Regions from separate parts of the Plantactinospora sp. DSM 117369 genome, predicted to be linked through region 3. Evidence: riboswitches for the same ligand, from Rfam matches in the RefSeq annotation. Region 3 holds a riboswitch; each other region holds the start of a gene.

Region 1 (2,258 bases), 4.5 Mb from region 3:
ATCTGGCTTGACAGCGACAGTCTGTCTCGTAAAACTGGGGTCGAATCCGGATCACGACAAACTCGTACCTGCCTCGGAGAACCCATGCCTGACTCACCTGGCCACGCCGCCCTCGATCCCGGCACCAGCCGCGCAGCCACCCCAGCCTGGGTGAAAGTGTTCGGTATCGGCATCGGTGCGCTGGTGCTGCTGCTCCTCCTCGGGATGTTCGCCGGCGGTGGCCACGGCCCCAGCCGTCACCTGCCCACCGGTGACACCCCCACCTCCGGCGTGCCCGGCACATCCGGCGGTCACATGCCGCCCGACGGCGGCCATTGAACCTTTTTCAACCTGGACCGCGCGACGCTCACGCACCGCGTCCGACCTTGCGGTCCGCCGGACCGCAAGGGGAGGTTGAAAAAGGTTCATTGATGATGGGTCCCCGCCTGCGCCGGTTCGCGCTTACCGCGCATGTCACGTTCTCCGTCGGCTGGCTCGGCGCCGTCCTGGTCTTCGTCGTCCTCGCCGCCGTCGGGCTAGCCAACCAGGACACGCAGCTGGTACGAGCCGCCTACCTGGCGATGGAACCGGTCACCTGGTACGCCCTCGTGCCCCTGAGCATCGCCTCGCTCGTGACCGGAATCGTCCAGGCATCAGGCACCAGTTGGGGCCTCACCCGACACTACTGGGTTCTGTTCAAACTCATCCTGAACATCCTGGCCACCGCCGTCCTGCTGATGTACACGCAGACAGTCGGCCACATCGCGCAAGCGGCCACCGACCCGGCGTTGCCGGGAAACGACCTGCGTGCCTTGGGAACCTCGCCGCTGCTTCACGGGACCGCCGCGCTGCTGCTTCTGCTCGTCGCCACCATCCTGTCCGTGTACAAGCCGCGCGGCGCTATCTCGTACCGGACGGACCGACGCCGCATGCGACGAGGAGCACTCGCGCTTCGATAGCGGCCTGCGCCAGCCGTGCTGACGGTCGACCGCCTTCACGGCCGGTATCACCGGAGGACCCGTTCGTGACGTTTTCCAACATCCTTTACGTCGCTGCGTATACCTGGCCGGGAACGCACGCGATGTGAGTGCGGTGGCTCACATGATTGGGTGAGCGTTTGGCATCCCTGATCGGCTCCTCGTAGCGTCGGCGCCGCCTGATTCGGTTGTCAGTCATTGACCAATGGCGTCGAATCGGGCCCGCCTAATCGCTTTCAGCGAGCCGGGGACCCATCGCATCTTGGGGTGAATCCGTAGGCCAAGAGGCCAGGTAGGGCATCCTCTTTCCCCGCCCGAACCCGTCAGCTAACCCGGTCGGCGGCATGGGAAGGAGACCGTGCATGCTCGAAGAACCATCGCGTAGCCTGTTCCGACCTGGCGCCCTTCGCCGGGCACAGAGGCTGGGCCTATTGTCCGCCGCCGTCGTGACAGCCGCGACAGCCGCGACAGCCGGAGCCCTGCTCAACCAACCGCCAGAGGGAACCTCCAGCGGCGCCACAGCGCAGTCACTTGTTCCGGCCGCCGCCGACCCGGACACCGGGGCGTCGACCGGTCCTGAATCCCGTTCGGTGGCACCTGCCGACGAGCCGTCACAACCGGCGCAGCCCGATGCTCCCGCAGAAAAAGTGCTCGACGCGTCCTTCGAGTATCAGCCCAACTTCTATTACTGCGGGCCCGCCGCGGTGCGTAACGCACTCAGCGCTCGTGGAATCGATGTGAGCCAGGACCAGCTTGCCCGGGGCCTGCGAACCACGGTCAACGGCACTGACTCCGCCGAGGACACGACTCGTGTGCTCAACGAGATGGTCGGAAGCAACTGGTACCGCACCCGGATGATTCCGGGACAGGACGCGACACCCGCGCAGATGGATCGACTCCAGGCCGACGTGGTGCGGGCGACCAGCAACGGCTACGCCATCGTGGCGAACATCGCCGGCGGCGCCACCGATGCCGACGGGACGTGGCATGACTTCCCGGGCGGGCACTACATCGCACTCGTCGGCTACAGCGACGACGGGCGCATGGTGAAGGTGTCGGACTCATCGGGGATGTTCGGTCCGGCCAGCTACTGGATGAGCACCATCAACATGGCGAACTGGATCGGAACCCGCGGCTACTCCGCCTGATCACCCCACCCTTCGGCCCACAGACGAGGTCGACGGGCAAGCTGCCGGTGGCCGGTGCAACCGCTGGCCTACCGGCAGCGTCGCCGCGACAGTGGCTACCACCTGTTCCTGAAGGCACGCCGGAATCTGCCTCTGGCGCCCCGCTGGACGTCTG
Region 2 (2,258 bases), 2.1 Mb from region 3:
GTCCTGCACCAGCCGCAGCGTGGTGTCGTAGCTGCCCTCGGTGTCGTGGATGACGATGTACTCGATCTTCTGCCGGCCCGGCCGGTCGGAGAGGTCGTGGTTGCCGTAGTCGCCGTCCCCGAACGCCTGGTAGGGGGCCGGAATCCACTCGCAGGAGATGTCGCGCGGGCACTCCAGCCCGTCCGGACGGGGCGTGCCGGGCAGGCCGAGCCGGTCCAACCAGGAGCGCTGCGGTGCGATCCCGGGGCGGCCGGGCAGGGTGATCCGATGGCCGTCGTCGGTGGTCCGGGTGGCGCCCTCGGCGAGGGTCCGGTACACCTCGTCGGCGAAGGCCGCCGCGGCATCCGCGCGGTCGCTGCCGGCGTACCGGGCCACCGCGCCGTACCAGGCCGCCGGGTCGCTGGCCGGGCCTGTCGGCGCGGCCAGCGCCTGCTGGTACGACGCCAGCAGCGCCGCCCCGCCCCGGATGTTCGCCGCCGGTTCGGCGCGGAGTAGGTGTTCGTCGACCCCGGTCAGCGCGGCGGCGGCGTCCAGGGTCTGCCCGCCGGGCGGTGCGTCGCCGGTCCGGTCGGCGTACGGCCCGGCCGGTCCGGTCACCGGTCGGGCGGGTCGGGCGTCGTCACCGCGCCGGTCCTCGCCGTGCTCGGGGTGTTCCGGCTCGGCGGCCAGCCCGGCGACGTCGGTCAGGTGCATCGGGCCGTACCCGCCGCTGGTGCTCGGCGTGCCGGCGTTCGTGTCCCAGCGAGATTCCAGATAGGAGACGCCGAGCAGCACGCTCTCGGGTACGCCGAACTCGGCCGCCGCGGCGGCGTACTCCTGTTGCCGGGTGTCGGGGGATGTGACGGTGGCTGGCGCGGGGCTGGCCGGCAGCAGCGCGGCGGCGCCGACGACTGCGGCCCCGATCGCGATTCTCCTGCTCAGCGGGTGTCTGGTGGGAAGCATCGAACCTCCATGAGCCGGGGGTGGGCCTGAAGATCACCCTCCACCCGGGACCGGTGCCCGTCAATACCTGCCGACAGAGCTCGTCGCTATGCAGAAAACTTTCACCGACACGCAGCGTGTTCGGCGTGTCCCAGTGGCTCCCACCGTCAGCGACCGGTCCGATACCTAACGAATCGACTCAGATCACGGGGTTGCGTTTGGATAACACCCTTCTCTAGTGTTGGGGACCGTCGAGCCGACGGCAGGCCGCCTAGCCGGGCGGCGACGTCTCGACACCGCCGAATCGTCACACTCAGCGAACCGGGGACCCGAGCTTCATGGGGTGAATCCGCGTCTCACGCGGTAGGGCGACAATCTTCCCGCCCGAACCCGTCAGCTAACCCGGTAGGCGGGCTACGGAAGAAGGAGTACGGACCCCGGTGGCTCCCCCTGCCCCGTCGCGGTCGCCATCCCTCCGGTCGGCATCCACCGACGCCGGGAACGCGAAACCGCGCCCTCGAAGGTCCATTCTCGCCATCGCGCTCACCGCACTGGCCAGCGCCGCGGTGTTGCTCACCGGCACGACGCCGGCGCTCGCCGAACCGTCGGTGGCCGAGATCGAGCAGCAGATCGACACCGCCTGGCGCAAGCTGGAGCCGGTCGTCGAGAAGCACAACGCCACCCGGCAGGACCTGGCCGCGAAGAAGAAGCAGGCCGCCGCCCTGCAGAAGAAGATCGCCCCGCTCCAGTCGCAGATCGACGCCGCGATGAACCGGGTGAGCGACTTCGCGGTGCAGGCGTACAAGGGTGACAAGGCCTCGGCGGTCAACGCCCTGCTCACCTCGAAGTCGCCGACCGCGCTGGTCGGCCAGCTCTCGGTGCTCGACCAGTTCGCGCGGCAGCAGCAGCGCGAGGTGCAGGCGGTCGTCGACCTCAAGGACAAGTACGCCTCCCAGAAGGCTCCGCTGGACCGGCTGGTCAGCCAGTTGACCAAGACCGAGAAAGAGCTGGCGGCGAAGAAGAAGGAGATCGACGCCGAGGTCGAGCGGTTGCAGAAGCTGCGGATCCAGGCGTACGGGAACGGCTCGGCCGGCCCGCTGCGGCCCGCACCCTGCCCGGCCACCTACCCTGGAGGTGCGGCCGGCAAGGCGGTCAAGTTCGCCTGTGCCCAGATCGGCAAGCCGTACAAGTGGGGTGCCGAAGGCCCCGGCTCGTACGACTGCTCTGGCCTGACCCTGGCGGCCTGGAACCAGGGCGGCGTGTCGCTGCCGCACAACGCCCGGGCGCAGCGCAGCCAGACGGCCAGCATCAGCCGCTCCGCGCTACGCCCCGGTGAC
Region 3 (2,258 bases):
GCCGTACGTCCGGTCGCCGCCGGTCGCCACCCCGCCGAACCCGTTCCGCTGGGCGGCGAAGTCGCACGCCTGCCCCTTCGGATGCTCGCCGCTGCCACCACTGCGGAAGCAGGAGACGAACCGGGTGAAGCCGGCCGCCTGGGCCTGCTTCAGCGCGTGCAGCGTCCGCGCGGTGATGCAGCCGCTGGTGGTCGGGTCGTCGAGACTGCACGACTCGTCGGGGAAGGAGCCGTCGGGATTGCGGGGTGCCGGTCGCGCCGACCCGCCGCCGCTGCCGCTGATCCCCGAGCCGGCGCCGCCGCTGTTGTTCGCCGCCGCCAAGGCCCGTTCGGCCTGCTTCTTGCGGGTCTCCATCACCTCGACCTGCTTGCGCTGCTCGCCGACCTCCTTGTCGAGCGCCGCCTTGGCCTGGGTCTCCTTGTCCAGGCTCTCCCGCAACCCGCGCAACTCCCGGCTCTCGTTCGCCGAGATGGTGTCGAGTGCGGCGGCCCGGTCCACCAGGCTGGTCGGAGAACCGCTGTTGAGCAGGGCGGAGACCTGCCCGAGCCGACCGGTCCGGTACGCCATGTCGGCCATCTCGGCGACCCGTTCGCTCCGGGTCGCCACCTCGGTACGCAGCGCGGCGAGCTGCTGGTTCAGTTCATTCTGCCGCTTGACGGAGTTGGCCAACCTGTTCTTGGCGGTCAGGTAGCCCTTGCTGGCGGCCTGGAGCTGCTCGCGCAGGCTGTCGGTGCCTCCGTCGATGTCGTCCCCGCCGGGTGCCGCGGCCAGCGTCCCGGGGGTCGCGTACTCCGGTGCCGCGGCGGCGGGTGCGCCGCCGAGTGCCGCGAGGACCATGCCCAGGGCGACGGCCACGGTCGTCGCGGCCTTCCGGGGCGGTCTCGTGGCTCTCCGCGCGGACGCCGGAGCCTGTCGGGTGGGTGCCAGGAACGGCATATGACAATGTCCTTCCGTCAGCCGCCGACCGGGTTAGCTGACGGGTTCGGGACGGAAGATCCCTACCGCTGGAGCGGATGCACCCCTGGTACGTGGTTCCCCGGCTCGCGTGTGCGATTAGGCGACGGCCTCCGCAGGCGCCGGAGGGCGCCGCCCGGCGGAGACCGGAGCCGAGCCTACCGGCAGTTGCCGCCCGGGGATACGTGGCGTTGCCGGAGTTAGATTCGCAATTCTCCTACTCCGCAAGGATGTATCCGGACAAAAACCTCAAGCACCGGGTCGAAACTTAAGATGCCGCTAACTATCGGTGAGCCTCGACGTCTGCTGAGGCGGAATTCCGACAGTTTCCGGCCGGCCGCGCTGTGACGCAGCGTCGCGACCGGTCACCAGTCGGTGGGCCCGCAGCCCCCGGGGGCGGTGTTCGGCTCGACCTGGAGGGTGGCGTGCGAGATGTGGAAGTCCTCGCGCAACGCCGACCGGGCCGCGGCGAGTACGGTACCGACCTCCGCGTCGCTGTCCAGCCTCAGGTGCGCCGAGGCCACCTCCATGCCGGAGGTGAGGGTCCAGACGTGCAGGTCGTGTACGTCGCAGACCCCGGGTACGCCGGCCAGCCGGGCGCGTACGGCGGCCACGTCGAGGTGCTCGGGCGCGGCCTGCACCAGGATGCGTACGGCGGTCCGGCCGAGCCGCCAGGTGCGGGGCAGGATGAGCAGCCCGACCGCCAGGGCCACGATCGGATCGGCCCAGCGCCAGCCGGTCAGGATGATCACCACAGCGGCGACGATCACGCCTACCGAGTTGAGCAGGTCCCCGAGCACTTCGAGGTAGGCGCCGCGCACGTTGATGCTCTCCCGCGCCCCGGCCCGGAGCAGGCCGAACGCGGCGGCGTTGGCCAGCAGGCCGAGCACGGCCACCAGCAGCATCGGGCCGGCCGCGACCCGGGGCGGGTCGTCGAACCGGCGTACCGCCTCGACCAGCACGTAGAGCGCCACCCCGAACAGCAGTACCGCGTTGGCCAGCGCGGCCAGCACCTCCAGGCGGTAGAGCCCGAAGGTCCGCTGCGGGTCGCCGGCCGCCCGCCGGGCCGCCGTGATCGCGGCCAGCGCCATCCCGATCCCGAGCACGTCGGTGAACATGTGCCCGGCGTCGGAGAGCAGCGCGAGCGAGCCGGTGACCAGCGCGGCGACCGTCTCGACCACCATCAGGACGGCGAGCAGCCCGAAGGCGGCCCAGAGCCGTCCCCGGTGCCGTTCCGCCGCCCGGGTCAACTGCCCCCCGTGGTCGTGCCCGGCCCCCAACGCCCCCTCCTTCCGCCGCGTCGC

Evidence for each region. Region 3 has a riboswitch for cyclic di-AMP ahead of ACSMXO_RS34040 (coiled-coil domain-containing protein). Riboswitches for the same ligand answer to the same signal wherever they lie in the genome.
Region 1: it holds a riboswitch for cyclic di-AMP, as region 3 does, so the genes downstream of both, ACSMXO_RS11570 (C39 family peptidase) here and ACSMXO_RS34040 (coiled-coil domain-containing protein) in region 3, are expected to answer to the same signal.
Region 2: it holds a riboswitch for cyclic di-AMP, as region 3 does, so the genes downstream of both, ACSMXO_RS00550 (C40 family peptidase) here and ACSMXO_RS34040 (coiled-coil domain-containing protein) in region 3, are expected to answer to the same signal.

The regions. Positions count from the first base shown of each region.
Region 1 is NZ_CM132446.1:2,585,742-2,587,999, reverse strand. It holds gene ACSMXO_RS11580 (hypothetical protein) at 1-318, shown strand, start outside; gene ACSMXO_RS11575 (DUF2269 domain-containing protein) at 411-938, shown strand; cyclic di-AMP (ydaO/yuaA leader) riboswitch at 1,170-1,313, shown strand; gene ACSMXO_RS11570 (C39 family peptidase) at 1,319-2,104, shown strand.
Region 2 is NZ_CM132446.1:121,994-124,251, forward strand. It holds gene ACSMXO_RS00545 (N-acetylmuramoyl-L-alanine amidase) at 1-942, opposite strand, end outside; cyclic di-AMP (ydaO/yuaA leader) riboswitch at 1,209-1,349, shown strand; gene ACSMXO_RS00550 (C40 family peptidase) at 1,362-2,258, shown strand, end outside.
Region 3 is NZ_CM132446.1:7,997,959-8,000,216, reverse strand. It holds gene ACSMXO_RS34040 (coiled-coil domain-containing protein) at 1-936, opposite strand, end outside; cyclic di-AMP (ydaO/yuaA leader) riboswitch at 943-1,070, opposite strand; gene ACSMXO_RS34035 (cation diffusion facilitator family transporter) at 1,320-2,234, opposite strand.